DNA from 4 places in the Paraliobacillus sediminis genome. Region 2 is predicted to be linked to each of the others. Evidence: riboswitches for the same ligand, from Rfam matches in the RefSeq annotation. Region 2 holds a riboswitch; each other region holds the start of a gene.
What was found. A riboswitch is a leader RNA that binds a small molecule or an ion and turns the genes downstream of it on or off. The one in region 2 is predicted to bind S-adenosylmethionine.
Positions count from the first base shown of each region.

Region 1: it holds a riboswitch for S-adenosylmethionine, as region 2 does, so the genes downstream of both, D2K60_RS12655 (5-methyltetrahydropteroyltriglutamate--homocysteine S-methyltransferase) here and D2K60_RS01270 (PLP-dependent aspartate aminotransferase family protein) in region 2, are expected to answer to the same signal.
Region 3: it holds a riboswitch for S-adenosylmethionine, as region 2 does, so the genes downstream of both, cobA (uroporphyrinogen-III C-methyltransferase) here and D2K60_RS01270 (PLP-dependent aspartate aminotransferase family protein) in region 2, are expected to answer to the same signal.
Region 4: it holds a riboswitch for S-adenosylmethionine, as region 2 does, so the genes downstream of both, D2K60_RS03805 (bifunctional homocysteine S-methyltransferase/methylenetetrahydrofolate reductase) here and D2K60_RS01270 (PLP-dependent aspartate aminotransferase family protein) in region 2, are expected to answer to the same signal.

Region 1 covers NZ_QJSI01000002.1:1,305,636-1,310,235, reverse strand. Annotated here, with positions in the region: gene abc-f (ribosomal protection-like ABC-F family protein) at 230-1,864, shown strand; gene D2K60_RS12655 (5-methyltetrahydropteroyltriglutamate--homocysteine S-methyltransferase) at 1,975-3,078, opposite strand; SAM riboswitch class I at 3,215-3,313, opposite strand; gene D2K60_RS12650 (fructose-1,6-bisphosphatase) at 3,567-4,600, shown strand, end outside.
Region 2 covers NZ_QJSI01000001.1:286,514-291,113, forward strand. Annotated here, with positions in the region: gene D2K60_RS01270 (PLP-dependent aspartate aminotransferase family protein) at 1-1,453, opposite strand, end outside; SAM riboswitch class I at 1,529-1,633, opposite strand; SAM riboswitch class I at 1,704-1,804, opposite strand; gene D2K60_RS01275 (NAD(P)H-dependent oxidoreductase) at 2,060-2,608, shown strand; gene D2K60_RS01280 (TraB/GumN family protein) at 2,811-3,977, shown strand; gene D2K60_RS01285 (hypothetical protein) at 4,069-4,599, shown strand.
Region 3 covers NZ_QJSI01000001.1:939,304-943,903, reverse strand. Annotated here, with positions in the region: gene D2K60_RS04050 (metallophosphoesterase family protein) at 15-731, shown strand; gene D2K60_RS04045 (hypothetical protein) at 833-1,033, shown strand; gene D2K60_RS20550 (hypothetical protein) at 1,581-1,721, shown strand; SAM riboswitch class I at 2,099-2,208, shown strand; gene cobA (uroporphyrinogen-III C-methyltransferase) at 2,303-3,046, shown strand; gene D2K60_RS04035 (uroporphyrinogen-III synthase) at 3,122-3,940, shown strand; gene D2K60_RS04030 (SLC13 family permease) at 3,954-4,600, opposite strand, start outside.
Region 4 covers NZ_QJSI01000001.1:878,959-883,558, reverse strand. Annotated here, with positions in the region: gene D2K60_RS03815 (YesL family protein) at 1-2, opposite strand, end outside; gene D2K60_RS03810 (hypothetical protein) at 390-2,039, shown strand; SAM riboswitch class I at 2,252-2,359, shown strand; gene D2K60_RS03805 (bifunctional homocysteine S-methyltransferase/methylenetetrahydrofolate reductase) at 2,461-4,305, shown strand; gene metE (5-methyltetrahydropteroyltriglutamate--homocysteine S-methyltransferase) at 4,337-4,600, shown strand, end outside.

The sequences.
Region 1 (4,600 bases), on a different contig from region 2:
TGTTATACTAACTACAATAAATAAAGAAGGGACGATGGCTGACCAATGAAAATCTAATCTTATTTTTGAAGTTTGAAATTTTATATTTCAAATCACACGAAATAGGATTAGTCTGCCATTTTCTAAAAACGGATCAATAGCTTGTTCAGAGAATGTATTACTATGACTAATCCTTCCAAATAAATTGGGAGGATTTTTTTGTTCTCCCTATAAAGAGAGGGAATTGTGTATGAAAGAACTAGTGAAATTGCAACAGGTTCATTATGAAATAGTTGATCAGACGATTTTTGAAGATATAAATGTTAGTATCCAAACAGGTGATATTATCGGTGTTATTGGAAAAAACGGTGCAGGGAAGTCAACCTTATTACAACTAATTACGGGAGCGTTGTTACCGACAAAAGGAAACGTAAAATCGATAGAAATGAACCTCACAACCGTTTTTGTCGAACAAGAAACCGAGTCACACGCTCCTAAAGAAGTGACAACACGTGAAAGTACGTTACTTCATAAATGGCACGTGCCGGATCATGTGTATGCTAGATTAAGTGGTGGTGAAAAGTTAAAAGCACGACTTGCGCATGGATTTGCAGAAGAGGCTGATCTTTTATTAATGGATGAACCTACTAACCACCTCGATCAGCAAAGTACGACACTTTTAATAGAAGAAATAGTAAAATATAAGGGTACAATTATTCTGGTTTCGCATGATCGTTATTTTTTAGATGCTGTCACAACAAAGATATGGTCAATTGAAGATAAGAAACTTATCGAACACAAAGGCAATTATTCGAGTTACATGGCATTTCGTGAACAAAAACGACTTACGCAGCAACATGAGTATACGAAACAACAGAAAAATGTGGAACGAATTGAAAATCAAATGAAAGAGCTCACTTCATGGTCGAGTAAAGCACATGCACAATCGACAAAAAAAGAAGGCTATAAAGAACATTATCGAGTGAAAGCAAAGCGGATGGATAAACAAATAAAATCAAAACAAAAGCGTTTGGATAAAGAACTCGAAAAAGCCAAAGTAGAGCAGGTTAAGCCGGAATACGACGTACAGTTTTCAATTAGAGCGAACACAAAGGTTGGGAAACGATTTTTAGAAGTGAAAGGTTTAACAAAGAGATTTAGCGATCAAACGCTATTTAAGGATGTGACTTTCACTATTCAACACGGGGAAAAAGTTGGATTAATTGGTCCAAATGGTAGTGGCAAGACAACTTTTCTAAAAATACTCGTTGGTGACGAGCTGTCTGAGGGCGAGGTATGGCTTTCGCCAGCTGCGACGATTGGTTATTTAACACAAGAAGTGTTTGACCTACCATTGGAAAATACGCCAGAACAGCTATTTTTCAAAGAAACGTTCGAAGCAAGAGGAAAAGTACAGAATTTAATGCAGCATTTAGGATTTACTTCTTCCCAATGGCGAGAACCAATCCTTCATATGAGTATGGGAGAACGTGTGAAGTGCAAATTAATGGTGTATATACTAGAGGAAAAAGACGTACTAATTCTCGATGAGCCAACCAATCATCTAGACTTGCCATCACGTGAACAACTTGAAAATACATTAGCAGATTATAATGGTACACTATTAGTTGTATCACATGATTCGTATTTTCTTGATAAAACGACAAATGAGCAACTCCTTTTTTCAAATGAAAGTATTGTGAAACAATCGAAAGAAGCAAGCAATCGTCAAGAAAGTGAGCCAGATAAATTGCGTCTAACACTTGAAACAGAAAGACAAGAAGTACTAGGGAAGCTTAGTTTCATGACGCCAAAAGATAGTGGATATCCAGAACTTGATGAAAAATTTAATCAACTTACCAAACAAATAAATAATTTATTGTAAGGAATTGAAAAGGGTCATACAGACAATGCCACTCACGTGGAAACAGCTGTATGACCTCTTTTAATACAACTAACAAAAAAAGCGCCCACTAGGGACGCTTCAATTAAAGTTTATTTCCAAATATCCTTCGATACATCGACAATATGTTTTAGCTTATTCCACTGCTCATCTTCTGTTAAAAGATTACCATGGTGAGTTGAAGCAAAGCCACATTGTGGGCTAATACATAGTTGATCAAGTGGTACATATTTAGAAGCTTCTGCTACTCTAGCTTTTATTACTTCTTTATCTTCTAGTTCACCAGTTTTAGATGTGAAAACGCCTAAGACTACGCGTGGTCCGTCGTTTGGAACGTTTTCTAATGGTTCAAAACCGCCAGAACGCTCATCATCATATTCTAGGAAGAAACCATCTACTGCTTCATTAGCTAAAAGTTTAGGCGCGATCAGGTCATAACTGCCGGTAAATGCCCATTTTGAACGGTAGTTTCCACGGCATAGATGTGTAGTAACTACTAAATCTTCTGGTTTACCTTCTAATACACTGTTAACAACGTGTAGAGCTAGGTCAATTAATTTTTCTCTTGAATGGATTCCCTCGTTAAACGGGATATCTGGTGAAGAAAGTCCTGCAATATACACGTCATCTAATTGTAAGTAGCGAACGCCAGCATCGTAAAAAGCTTTTATTGCATCGCGATAGGCTGTAATTACGTCTTCTGCGTAATCGTCAATATTAGGATAAATAGCAGCATTTAAAATCCCAGCGTTGAACAATTGGTTTGGACTTGGAATTGTTAGCTTAGCGATAGCACGTCCTCCGACAATCTCGTTAAATATTTTGAATTCCTCAATATGCGGGTGAGCTGGATTAAATGCTACTTTTCCAATAACACGTACATCATAGCGCTCTGTTTCTTCACCTTTAAATTGAAAACCTTCGTTAGGTACATAACCCTCAACACCTTGTAAGTGCTCTAAGAAATCTGTGTGCCAGAATCTACGACGGAATTCTCCGTCTGTTACAGCTTCTAATCCAACTTCGATTTGTTTATCGACGATTCTTTTAATCTCTTTATTTTCTATTTCGTGTAAATCAGCTTTACTAATTACTCCCTCAGCAAGTTGCTTACGTGCTTGATGGATACTCTCCGGTCTTAGTAAACTTCCTACATGGTCTGCTCTAAATGGTGCCTTTGTTGCTGTTTTTGTCATTTTAATTCCCCTCTTCCGAATAGTTTTAAGATGACAAACAAACTTGATCCATACGCGACATTCCTTAGGAAGAACGTTAAATAAAAAGTAAAAACCCCTTCTTGTGAAAAGAAGAGGTTTGAATTAACGGTTTCTCCTCTTATCTTCAGCAATACGCTTCTGGATTTAGCACAGTACTTGTTAGTCTGCTGCTGAAGCTTCAAAGGGCCAGTCCCTCCACTTCTCTGGATAAGATTATTTGTTTGTAGTTATCTTAATTTTGAGAATACTAGTATTTGCTCTACTTGTCAAGATGAATTTTAAAAAATGTGATAGAGTTAATCTAAAATTAACGTTTGATTAAAAATTCTGATAATTTATGCTATGCTAGTAGTTACAGAAAAAAGTATACATAATTATTCGTGTTGAAGAAGCGAGTAAGGGAGAATGCTCGATGCGAATAATAATTTTCAAAAAAAATAATGATGCGATTTGAGAGGGGAACAAAAGTGAATAAAAAATTCCTGGATTTACTTGCTCAAAGTTATGACAGCGAAGAAAAAGTAGTAACCGAGATTATTAATTTGGAAGCAATTCTTAATCTTCCTAAGGGAACAGAGCATTTTGTAAGTGATTTACACGGCGAGTATCAAGCCTTTCAACACGTATTACGAAATGGGTCAGGCAGGGTCAAAGAGAAAATAACGGACCTGTTTAAAGATCAGTTAACTGATAAAGAAATCAATGATTTTGCTGCATTAGTTTACTATCCAGTAGAGAAATTACAATTAATAAAGAATGATTTTAACAACGACGAAGCATTACATAGTTGGTATCGAGAAATAATTGAAGATATGATGGAGCTTATTGCTTATGCATCCTCTAAATATACGCGGTCAAAGTTGCGAAAAGCATTGCCTAAACAGTTCGTTTATATCATAGAAGAGCTCTTATATAAGACGGATGAATTCATAAATAAAAAAGAGTACTATACAAAAATCATCCAGCAAATTATTTCCCTTGGTCAGGCTGATAAACTGATAATTGGCCTTAGTTATACGACCCAAGAACTGGTTGTCGATCACCTACATGTAGTGGGGGATATTTATGATCGTGGACCTGAACCAGATAAAGTGATGGATACACTTGCTAATTATCATTCTGTGGATATTCAGTGGGGGAATCATGACGTACTATGGCTAGGTGCTTTCTCGGGATCAAAAGTTTGTCTTGCTAATATTATTCGTATCAGTGCGCGGTATAACAATTTAGATATTATTGAAGATGTGTATGGAATAAACCTTAGACCACTGCTCAATCTTGCGGAGAAATACTATCAGGATAATCCAGCCTTTAGGCCAAAAGTAGATTCCGGGGATAAACTATCAGATCATGAACAATTACAAATCACGAAGATACATCAAGCCATTACAATGATCCAGTTCAAATTGGAGAGTCCTATCATAAAGAGGCGTGCCTACTTTGAGATGTCAGACAGGCTATTACTGGAGAAAATTGATTATGATAAGGATGAAATAACGAT
Region 2 (4,600 bases):
TTGGTCTTGCTTCTTTACCGCTTAACCCAACAACTGCAATCGTTTTTGGTCTTGTCTTTTCAACGCCATCTATTTCAAATCGTTCATAAGGTGAATTTAACGCCCATTTAATTACCCCTTCATCATTGATAACAATGTCATTTGTTTCGCCTTCACCAATACCTGTTGCTTTAACTAATGCTTGATTTAAATCGTGAATAATATCATCAAGCGATTCAAGACCTACAGACAGTCTTACCAATTCTTCTTTAACGCCTGTTTCAATTAACTTCTCTTTTGATAATTGTTGATGTGTTGTCGAAGCTGGGTGAATGATTAATGATTTAGCATCTCCAACATTGGCTACATGTGACCAAAGCGAGACATTATCAATTAACTTTCTTCCTGCATCTCGACCACCTTTAATACCAAATACAATAATTGAACCGAAACCATTGTTTAGAATTTCCTTTGCTAATGCGTGTGAACTGTGATTTTCAAGCCCGGGATAATCAACCCAGTCAACTGCCGGATGTTTCGCTAAATACGTTGCTAAATTAATTGCATTTTCATTATGACGCTGGACACGTAAATGTAAGGTTTCTAATCCTTGGATAAGTTGAAAAGCATTATATGGGCTCAATGATGCACCAAAATCACGTAACAATTGAACGCGAACTTTTGTACTAAATGCTAACGTTCCAAAATCTGTTGCATAGCGAATGCCGTTATAGCTTGGATCAGGCTCTGTGAAAGTTGGGAATTTTTCTGAGTTCCAGTTAAATCGACCACCATCAATGATAATGCCGCCGATTGTAGTACCATGTCCGCCAATCCATTTTGTAGCGGAATGTACGACAATATCAGCACCAAGCAAAATAGGTTTACACACATAAGGAGTGGCAAAAGTATTATCAATAATCAAAGGTACGCCAGCCTGATGAGAAATTTCGGCAACTTTCTCAACATCTAAAACTTGTAAGTTTGGGTTTCCAATAATTTCACCAAAAACTGCTTTTGTTTTATCTGTAATTGCTTCTTTAAAATTATTTGGATTACTTGGATCAACAAACTTCACATTGATACCATACCGAGGTAATGTAATCGCAAAAAGATTGTATGTCCCTCCGTATAAGTTAATCGCTGCTACGATTTCATCTCCCGCACTGGCTACATTTAAAATAGACAACGTAATCGCAGACATACCTGATGACGTTGCAACTGCTGCAACACCGTCTTCTAATAGAGCTAATCGTTTTTCGAATACTTCAACAGTTGGGTTACCAATTCTAGAATAAATGTTACCTGGTTCATCTAGCGAAAATAATCGCTCGGCATGTTCGGAGTCGTGAAATACATAAGACGTAGTTTGATAGATTGGTACTGCACGTGAACCTGTTGTTGGATCAGGAGCTTGCCCACCGTGTAACGCTAAAGTCTCGATGTCATACGTTGTGTTTTTTTCTTTTGTCATTGTAAAAACCTCCTGTAATGGTGTATAAAAAAAGCCTTCTTCTTTAAGAAGAGGGCGGAATTACATTGCATGCTCTTCTTATCTATCAGAATAAATCTGCTGGAATTAGCACCTTTTAAGAAATAACTTAATGGTTGCTGGGTATCATCGGGCCAGTCCCTCTACCACTCTGGATAAGAGTTATATAGTTTTATTTAAAAATAACACCCACTTTCAACTGACGATGAAAGTGGGTGTTAAACCGCGAATTACTTCATCATCCAAAGCATATGCTTTGCTGGTAGGGGCACCTTGCTGTGCAGGTTGCCGTGGAGTCGTTAAGCCAGATCTTTCGTCCACTCTGTATAAATGATTAATGTTAAATAGAAGTATACCATACATATCTGATGTGTCTAGTAGGTTTTGTGATTTTTTTGAATATTCTCTATAAAAAGTTAGTATCTGTTTATGTACATACTAAGTATTATCAGCTATACGCCAAACATAAAATAGCCAACGATTAGCATGTATTAATGATGAGAAAGTTGAGAAAGAAGGGTACTAAATTACAAAGTTGGAACATATACTAACTAAAAGTTCGCATAAATGTTAGGGGATGAGAATGTAGTGAAACATATATTAATCATCAACGGTCATCAGAAGTATCCACATAGTAAAGGTGATCTAAATCATACTGTCTTTCAAGCAATAACTAAAAAATTAGAAACGGTATATCAAATAGATACAACAATTGTCGATCAGGGCTATGAAGTAACAGAGGAACAGAGAAAGTTCATATGGGCAGATATTATTATTTTCCAAACACCAATTTATTGGTTTAGTGTACCAGGCAAATTCAAAACATATTTCGAACAGATCTATAAGCGAGATCTCTTTTTTACTGGCGGAAAAGGTTATGGCCGTGGAGGATTGTTGACGGATAAACAATATATGTTCTCTACAACATGGGGTGCACCGGAAGAAGCATTTTTAAATGAATCGGCGTTCTTTGATGGAAAAGCTATTGATGATGTTTTACTACCGCTTCATAAAACACAGGAATTCGTTGGGATGACGCAATTAAAAACTTTTTCTGTGCACAAAGTTAAAACACCTGATATAAAGGGATACCTGCAAAAACTAGATAAACATTTAGATGAAGTGTTTGATTTATAATAACGAAAACACTTTATAATTAATCGATTGAGGTAATAAATAATAAAGAGGCATCTGTCTTGTTATAAGACAGGTGCCTTTTTAGACTCGTGATATTATTCTGCTAATATTAAAACTTTATGATAAAATAACGGAGATACATATTTTAAAAATAAGATAATACATTGCATATAAAAAGTTTGAGTAAAAGGCAGGTTAATTCATGGCAGAAGAGAATATTACACGAATTGAACAAGATGGTAAAGAATTTATTTTGATTGGAACGGCTCATGTATCTAAAAATAGTGCGGAGCAAGTAAAAGAAGTAATAGCTGCTGAACAGCCAGATGCTGTTTGTATTGAATTAGATAAACAGCGTTATCAATCAATTATGGACGGAAATAAGTGGAAGGAAATGGACATTTTTAAGGTTATTAAAGAGAAGAAAGCATCACTCTTATTAATGAATCTTGCTATTTCCTCTTTCCAAAAAAGAATGGCAAAACAATTTGGTATAGAAGCAGGTCAAGAAATGATTCAGGGTATTGAATCTGCTAAAGAAACAGGAGCGAAGTTAGTATTAGCGGATCGTAATATTCAAATTACGTTCGCTCGTATTTGGTCTGGTGTTGGTTTTAAAGGGAAGATGATGCTTTTAACCCAGGTTGTTGCGGGTATTTTTAGTAAAGAATCAATCACTGAGGAAGACTTAGAGAAGATGAAGAGTCAAGACTCGATTAATGCAGTGCTAAGTGAGTTCACGGAATCTTTCCCTAAACTAAAAAAGCCTTTAATTGATGAACGAGATCAGTATTTAGCACAAAAAATCAAGAATGCTCCAGGAAATAAGATAGTTGCCGTTTTAGGTGCAGCACATATACCTGGAATTAAGGAAGAAATTAAGAAAGAACACGATTTAAAGGCGTTAAATCAGATTCCGCCAAAGTCAAAAATCCCTAAAATCATTGGGTGGACTATACCCGTGTTAATCATTGCGCTAATCGCCTATACATTTATTGCAAATCCAGCAGCAGGTCAACAGCAAATTTTAAGTTGGTTGTTATGGAATGGTGGATTTTCAGCTCTTGGAGTTATAATAGGTTTAGGGCATCCATTGGCGGTTATCACGGCCTTTGTCGCAGCACCAATAACGTCACTAAATCCATTAATAGCAGCCGGTTGGTTCGCTGGATTCGTACAAGCTTTTGTAAAACGACCACAAGTCTCGGATTTTGAAAGTTTAACAGAAGATGTTTTTAGTGTGAAAGGTTTTTGGCGTAATAAAGTAACACGTGTATTACTAATTGTCGTGCTTGCCAATTTAGGAAGTACAGTGGGTACGATTATTGGCGGAACAGACGTTATCAGATTGTTTATTGAAAATCTATAGGTCATTAAGGCTTCACACCATTTAATAGGGTTTTATTAAATGGTGTGAAGCCATTTTATTATACTGTTGATGAAAAAGGGGCGGAAATATGATGAATAATTTTGAAAAGATAGGATCAGATGATACGGAGGAACGATACGAGGCTTATAAAATACTGCTTCAATTGACAAATGAAAAAGTTGATTGGGCTTATCAAGTTTGGGATGAGTTGCTTGAATATCTAACGGATACGAATAATCATCGTAGAACTATTGCAGCGCAACTACTGTGTAATTTAGCAAAGAGTGATTCGGAAGAAAGGATACTAACTGATTTCTCAGCTATTTGGTCAGTCACAAAGGATGTTAAGTTTGTGACCGCAAGACACACATTACAAGCTATTTGGAAAATTGCACTTGTAGGAGATAAGCAAAAGTCTCTGGTACTTAAACACTTTGACGACCGATTCCGCAATTGTGAAAAGGAAAAAAACCACACGTTAATCCGGTATGATATTATCCAAGCAATGCATCAAATTTACCAAGAACAAGCGGATGAAAACGTTAAACAACTTGCATTCGTGTTGATTGCGATAGAACAAGATGTAAAGTATCAAAAGAAGTATGAAAAAGTATGGAAATAAA
Region 3 (4,600 bases), 650 kb from region 2:
AGAGATGATCGATTATGAAAATTGCCTTTATTTCCGATGTTCATGGTAATGCAATAGCATTAGATGCAGTACTAGATGATATAAGAAAAAAGAAAGTCGATAAAATTGTAGTGCTCGGGGATCTTGCTTATCGTGGACCAGAGCCCAAGCGGTCTATTTCTTTAATTAAGGCTTTAAATACAACAGTTATTAAAGGTAATGCTGACGATTGGATTGTACGTGGTGTAAGAAAAGGCGAAGTTCCAGACGCAGCACTTGATACGATGAATGAGGAAAGAGATTGGTCTGTAGCACAATTAGCACAAGAGGATATTGAATACTTAGCTGCTCTACCTACGGAAACACTATTTGAAGAAAACAATATCGTATTTCATGGTTTTCACGCGACACCAAACAGTTTATTTGATGCGATATTGCCACATGCAACGGATGAAGTGATCGAGTCCGAATTAATGAAGAAGCATGCGGATGTTTATCTTTATGGACACATTCATAAATCTTATATTCGTACGATAAATGGCAAAACTATTATCAATCTAGGAAGTATTGGTTTACCATTTGATGGTATTACAAAAGCATCTTATGCGCTTGTAGATGTGCATGATGAAGGTATTAGTGCCTCTATCGAAAAAGTGTCTTATGATTACGAAAAAACGATTGATAAATATAAAGAAGTAAACTATCCAAATACCGCATTAATGGAAAATATCATTCGAAATGCAAAAAACTAACAAAAAATCCCCTTCCATTTCTACGTGGAACGGGAGTTTTTCAGAACACTAATTCGTTGCAATCTGTGGTAAAATAGCCGTACATGAAGGAGTGACGTTTTATGCACTGGAGAAAATTAGCACTACTTTTACCACCATTTATTCTTAGTTTCTATCTATTAATAACTTATCTACCTGAAACGTTAAGTCAATATTCTATCGCAGTAGCCATTTTATTTTGGATAATTTATTATGGTTGGGTCTTTATTGAAGAGAAACAAAAGGAAAAATTAAATAAAGATTCTACAGATAATATCAAATAAGACCTTAAAGAGAGGTCTTTTTTTCTTAATGATTTACGCAATTTTCACTTATAATAATAATCTCTAAACGTTGGTTGTTATAAGTTTGGAGTGTTTTCATTATAAAGCTTGAAACTATTTAAAAAAGTTGTTTATAACTGAATTACCATAGAATATGTCGTAAATAAGAATTTCCAGACCCGCTCCTCAAATGAAATTGATTCCCTTTCCGCAGGCACGGCTTCAGCTAACTCGGATAAGCAAATGTTTTCGGTGGGTCGAGTAATCGCAGGCCCAAAGACCGCTTTCCGAGTGGATCTTCAGCCCGTGCTGTTCCTGCAGGACAAGGAAGGCTACGACAGCAATGCATCGCACGAAGAAAATTGTTTTTTATTTTCGAGGATGTCGTCAATTTCATTTGATACGCTAGATTAGTCTATAAATATTTAGCGGGTGCTCTATTACATAATGAATTAAAAAACATCAACAACTTTATTAGTAACTTTCTGTTGTTAATGTTTTTTAATATTTAGAAATAGTTGCTTTAATCAGCGGAGGAAGTAAATGGGTGAGACTCCTGTGGGGAACAGCACAAGTCGAAGATCCACTTGGTGAAGTGTTTTTCTTTACCAATGAAAGCTTTAGACTGTGCCCACGGAAAGCGAATCCATTTACTGACGTAGCGGGTAAGAGCCTCTCTTACGACTGAGTTTCTCTCGAGTGCGTCAGATCACACGTACTGATGATTACTAAAGAAGCGTGAAGTCAACTTCTATTTTGGATTGTTAGACTTTCTTGTTATACCAAAACTTAAGTGCCTGTTTTACAGTACGAAAGTTGAGGTAGTAATTTATGAAACTTTCACAGCATTAAACAGGCACTTAAGTCTAGCGATAACTAGGATGTCTCACAAATAAAAGTTAAAGTTGACTTCGTTCCCATCACTACGTCTCATCTTATGAATTTGATAGAAAATGTGACGTAGTGAAACTTATAATTAACTATTCCTATTAAAAAAGTCGGGATTTAATTGACTTTATTTGATTTTTAATGCTATTCTTATAGATATAACTTAATAATTAACGATTCTTATCCAGAGAGGTGTAGGGACTGGCCCGATGAAGCCTCGGCAACAGGCTATTATTTTTTAGAACTGTGCCAACTCCACAAGTATTCCTATACTTGATAGATAAGTAGTAAGATGCATGTATTTCTTCTTTCTATTTAACTAGGGAGGAGAATTTTTTATATTATGATTATTATTGAAAAGCAAAAGTTGGGGGTTATGAAATGGGTAAAGTCTATTTAGTTGGCGCTGGTCCTGGAGATCCGGAACTATTAACAATTAAAGGATTAAAAGCAATTAAACAAGCAGATGTAATTTTGTATGATCGCCTAGTAAATGAGGAATTACTCAACTATGCTTCAAAAGATACCGAGTTAATTTATTGTGGAAAATTGCCTGGAAATCACACCTTACACCAAGATAAGATTAACAATTTACTTTGTGAACATGCAAAAGGAGACAAAATCGTCACACGTTTAAAAGGTGGGGATCCCTTTATTTTTGGCAGGGGTGGTGAAGAAGCACAGCTCCTAAAAGAATCTGGAATTCCATTTGAAATAGTCCCTGGTATTACAGCTGGTATTGCCGCACCTGCTTATGCTGGCATACCATTGACACACCGAACCCTAAGCTCTTCTATCACCATTATTACTGGCTTTAATCCGCAAAAGGATTCGAATGAATATTGGAGAAACTTAGTCGGTAGTGTAGAAACACTTTGTATCTATATGGGAGTGAAACATTTCCCAGAGATTTCTAAAAGATTAACTGAGAATGGTATGGACATTAACACCGAAGTTGCGCTTATTCATTGGGGCACACTTCCCAAGCAAAAAACAATCACTGGTACATTAGCAACAATCAACGAAAAACTACATGAAATTGATAACCCCTCTATGATTGTAATCGGAAAAGTTGTACGATTAAGAGAGAAATTGGAATGGTTTGAAGAAATTGCACCGTCCTAAACTTTTGCATCATCTTATTCAATAAGGTGATGCAAACTAATTAAGTCATGTTTGATACAGAAAGGGAGTAAACAGATGATGGAATTAGAAGGAAAGAAAATTGGTGTTACTGCAGATAGAAAGGCCGATGAAATCAGTACAATTATTAGAAAAAAAGGGGGAACTCCAGTTATTCGTTCTATTCAAGGGGAACGTATTCTTCTTGAAGATAAGGCAGAGCAAGACGTGCAGCATTTAATTGCAGAAGATTATGACTGGGTTATTCTCACAACTGGTATTGGTGCTAAGGGGTTAGAGAACGCGGCCAAAAATCTTGGTGTGCTAGAATTATATATTGATACATTAAGAGGAAAGAAAATTGCTGCTCGTGGAAGTAAAACACTGAATTGGATGAAGCAATGGAATTTAAAACCGTATTTCTCCTCATCTGATGGAACAATGGATAAATTAATAGAAGAATTAAAGACAAATCAAATTGATGGACAGAAATTTTTCTTTCAAGCTTACAATAAAGATGAAGAAGAATTACTAAATCAGTTACGAGCATTACCAATTTCGCTTTATCAATCGATGCCCTATTACTATAATCCTCCTGAAGCTGAGACATTGAAAAACTTAAGAACGTTAATCGAGACAAAAGAATTAGATGCTGTTTTATTTACAAGTAAAACACAAGCGGAAAATCTTTTTTCTGACTATGCGCACACTGATAAATTAGTTGCAGCCTTTGAGAGCGATGTTCTAGCAGTTAATATTGGCATTGTAACCGAAATGCAAGTAAGACATTTTGGTGTCAATCGTGTATTAACTCCTGACAAACCAAAAATGGGAGCGATGGTTATATCACTAGCTAATTATTATAAAACGAAAGAAAAGCCTGTTAATACAGACTGATACTCTCTCACTTCTAGTATAAATAAATCATTCCAATTGTGGTGACTAATACAATAATACTTAGTGGTAAACCTACTTTAAAATAATCCGTAAACTTATAACCACCTGGGCCATAAACGATCAGATTTGTCTGATAGCCTATTGGTGATAGAAAGCTAGCAGAAGCACCAACTGTTATAATAACTAAAAACGCCATAGGATCAGCTGCTAATTTATTAGCGGCTTCTATTGCTATAGGAAACATTAATACGGCTGCACCATTATTTGTAATCATTTCAGTAAAAGTAACTGTTACGACATAAAGTAACACCAATATACCTAACATACCAAAAGGCTCAGAAACTACAATTAACTGATTCGCAATCCAGTCTGCCGCTCCAGTCTTAAACAAAGCTTGCCCAACACCAAATGCACTTGCAATCAATAATAAAACATGATATTGCATGTCCCTACTAATATCTTCAGGCTTGATAACTTTTAATACAATATAAAGAATCACCGTAACGATCATTGCCTTTAACATCGACACGACCCCGAAACTTACCAAGAAAATCATTGTAGTGAGTATCATGATAGATAACCAGGCATTTTTCTTATCAATCTTGTGCAACAATGGATGTTTATTCAATGGCATTGCCACATAAAAGTCATTGGATTGCG
Region 4 (4,600 bases), 590 kb from region 2:
ATAATACCCTCCCCTTTGCTAGTTTTATAATTTTATCTTATACGCTTATTTTAATAAAAAAGGAATTGCAATAATAGAAAATTTTTTGACTATAATCTTTGTTTTTTTTACTTATTATGAAACGAGAGACTAACCACACACATTAGTAGGTTGGAAATAGTTATAATGTCTACGCCTCGTAATCTCTTTCTATTTAATCTAGGCTATTCTCTAAGACTCGTTTTTTCGACTCATGAGTTTCCACACCAAAAAAAATTCCAACCATAGAATATTTCTTGCTTCTTTTTTTACTATTATGTGCTTTTTTTTTACAACTTCTGAATATCAAACATTGAATCCTCATCCATCCTGTATAATCTGTGAAAAGATTGAAAGGAGATTACAACTATATGAGTTTCGAGAAGAGACAAATGCAAGTAATACAATTAGCTGCTGAAAAAGCACTAGAATTACCACCTATTAAAAATAATTACTGGTTTTTAGACGATATCCGTGATAACTTCTATTATGCGATGCACTTATATACCGCATCACAAGATAATCGAATTTCACTTACTGCAGACAAAAAAATTGCTAAGGAACGAGCAGAGGATATTTTATTTCACAGTATAAAACTTCAAGATCAAAATGAGCATAGTGAATACTTTGGACATTGGCCACTCAACCTTGATCCAAACCCTGAATTAGCGGAACCTAACACACTTCCTGTTGAATTTTTTGGTGGATTACTTTTACATTTTTATAACAAACATTCTGATTCACTTTCTAGTAATCTATTAACTGAAATGGAAACTGCGATGTTTTCGATATATAAAAGTGATCTTTTAAATCAAAACCCTGAGCAATTCATACACCATGAAACGAAAATATTTGTTTTACAATTAATGTATGGCAAACATTTTAACGATACAGCAATGCTTTGCACTGGGTACAGTAATATAAAAGCAGTATTATCACATAGTAAAGAAAACGGTTTGAGAGAGTACGGTAGTCTTCCTTGGTTGTGGCATTGGATTCAATCAGTTGATTTTGCCAGAAATCATATGACAGACGAAACGATTAAACAAACACTAACAGAACTATTAGACTTTTTGTGGAAAGAACGAGCAACTTTTTACTTAAAAGGGGCTTGGATTGGTTCTCATTCACGTTCTTTACCACATGATATTCCAAAGTACTCCAATACACTAAATGATTATATTCAATTTGGAGATTTACCTAAGCCCAATATCATTACCCGCTTAGAAGGAGCTGGATTTATTTCTTATCAAGCACCTGATTCCATTCGCCAATTAAGCATAGATCACAGCATTCCTATCGAAGTAAAAAAGAAGGTTAACGTCTGTTTTGAAGAGTCAGAAAATCCGTTTGATGCCTTGCACCATTACGCTTATATTACAGATTCTTATGCTGTTGGTGGATTGTGGGAACGTACCAACGAATATTTAAATGAACAGCATCGCTGGGGGGTCTCTCTACCAGTTCAAAATAACCTTTCGATAAATCAACTTTATTTCTTTCATCCAGGCGAGGGGTATCAAGAAGGTGATGCGCGGCATCAAAGTCCCAATAGTCAGGTAATCTATCATAAAAATGTGGTCGGGTCTTTATATCATCAACTTAATGAAACTAATTACCCATTTATTATTGGGTTCTTACCTAAAGCAAAATGGGTGCGTATAAAGAAAAATATATGTGCTGATATTGAGGACGTTTATATCTCGATTTATCTTCACCAACCGTATTCCATCACTGACAAAGATGACCTTATTTTCGTCAAAAGTTACGGCAATCAACATGCGGTTGTTGTGGAAATTCTCGCTAAAAAGGAAGCTGAAAACTTTTCTATTATGAATTTTAACCAATTCCAGAATCATATCAAAGCACAAGAAACTGTTGTCGAAACTAGCGATGATTCCATTTCTATAATGTACAAGTCACTACATGAAGATATTATTAAACTAGCATATTCCAAGTCTAGAAAGTTAGAGCAAATCATCAACGGGCATTCTGTTCGTTTTACAGATTACACAATATAAGGTCCTATGGTAGCTTTTAAACGATCGATGAGATTTCAACGTAGAATAGATAAAACTGTAATGATGTGTTTTTATGATCAATTCAATGATATTTATAATTACAAACGACTTTTATTTAGCGAATAAATAGTTTGAATATTTTCATTATAGCTGTTGACATTTTTTAGAATGTAACTTACTATAACAGGGAACATAAAACTAAATAGTTAGTCTTCTTATCAAGAGAGGTGGAGGGAACGGCCCTTTGATACCTCGGCAGCTTACTTTTTACATAAAAGTACTGTGCCAATTCCGTCAGACGTATGTTTGAAAGATAAGAAGAGTAAGGCTGTCATTATAGAAAACAATTATAATACTGCCCCTCTTCTTAATTGAAGGGGGGTTTTTTGACGTAATAAACTAAAAAAGGAGGTTTGATCGATTGGATTTATTAACCGCACTGAAGGAAAAGATTCTAATTGCTGATGGTGCTATGGGTACCTTGTTATACTCACATGGTGTTGATCGTTGTTTTGAAGAATTAAATTTAACCCATCCAGAAGAAATTTATCATACACATAAGGCGTATGTAGAAGCTGGAGCTAATGTTATCCAAACAAATACGTACAGTGCAAATTATATTAAACTGGCACGTTATGGATTGGAAGATAAGGTAAAAGAAATTAACACGCAAGCAGTAAAAATAGCTAAAAGAGCTGCAAATAAGGATACATTTGTTGTTGGAACAATTGGCGGTATTCGCGGAAGTCAAAAAAACCTTGGTTCAATAGAGGAAATCAAGCGCATTTTTCGTGAACAGCTTTATTGTCTTTTATTAGAAGGTGTAGATGGGCTTCTTTTAGAAACGTATTATAGCCTTGAAGAATTAAAAACCGTTTTAGTCATTGCTAGAGAAGCAACTGATCTTCCGATTATTACGAACATTTCCATGCATGAAATTGGTCTATTAGAAAATGGCACACCGTTAAATGACGCGTTAACACAATTAGACGATGCTGGTGCAGATATCATTGGTGTGAATTGCCGATTAGGTCCACACTATATGATTGAATCTTTAAAAACAGTTGACTTACCAAAGACGGCTTATCTTTCCGCTTATCCTAATGCGAGTCTACCAGCATACAGTGATGGGAAGTTAATCTATAACAATAACCCTGACTATTTTGAACGATGTGCTAGAGAATTTCGTAATCAAGGTGTGCGATTAATTGGCGGTTGTTGTGGTACCACACCCGAACACATTAAGGCACTAGTAAAAGGTATCGAAGGTCTCACACCTTTAGTAGAAAAGAATGACGTTAAGCACCATCAGATTGTAGAAGTAAAAGAATCAGCTACTAGAAAAAAATTGGATCTAGCTCAAATTGTCGAACGTAGACATTCTATTATTGTCGAATTAGACCCACCAAGGAATTTACAAACGAAAGAATATTTAGCAGGTGTGCAAGCATTAAAAGATGTTGGCATTGACGCAATAACAATGGCTGATAATTCGTTAGCCACACCACGGATTAGTAATCTAGCAATGGCAACACTAATAAAACAGAAAAAAATACCTATGACAACACTTCTTCATCTAACTTGTCGTGACCGCAATTTAATCGGCTTACAGTCTCATTTAATGGGGTTACACACACTGGGTATTCATGAGATTTTAGCTATTACCGGGGATCCAACTAAAATAGGTGGTTTTCCAGGTGCATCGTCTGTATTTGACGCAACATCCTTTGAATTGATTAGGCTAATCAAACAATGTAATGAAGGTATTTCATTTTCAGGCAAGTCATTAAATGAAAAAACATCTTTTCAAATCGCAGCAGCTTTTAACCCCAATGTTCATCATCTTGATAAAGCAGTGCGCAGGTTAGAGAAAAAAATTGATTGCGGCGCAGATTATTTTCTGACCCAACCAATTTATCAACCCGAACAGATTGAGGCGCTTAAACAGGCAACAGAACATATAAGTAAGCCAATCTATGTCGGCATTATGCCATTAACATCCTCACGAAATGCAGAATTTCTACATCACGAAGTACCAGGTATGAAACTAACAGATGACGTCCGTCAACGAATGAAGGCAACAGGAGAGAATAGAATACTAGCAGAACAAGAAGGCATGTCGATAGCAAAAGAATTAATTGATGTCGCTTTTGAACATTTTAATGGCATCTATTTGGTAACACCCTTTATGCGCTATGACATCACAGTCGAACTATCAAAATATATCAAACAAAAAGTGGCAAATGTACAAAAATTAATTCTATAATACGAGTTTAAATTTAAATGGAGGTTTATAGATGACAAAAGTAATTAGTTCCAATCTAGGTTATCCGCGAATCGGTGAAAAAAGAGAATGGAAACAAGCGCTTGAGCAATATTGGGAAGGGAAAATCGAAGAAAAAGAATTACTTTTAATAACGAAAGTAATAAGGCTAAATAACCTTAAAAAGCAACAAGAAAAAGGTATTGATCTAATTCCAGTTGGTGATTTTTCATTATATGATCATGTATTAGATACTTCCGTTATGTTTGGTGTCATACCAGAACGTTTTGATTATGAT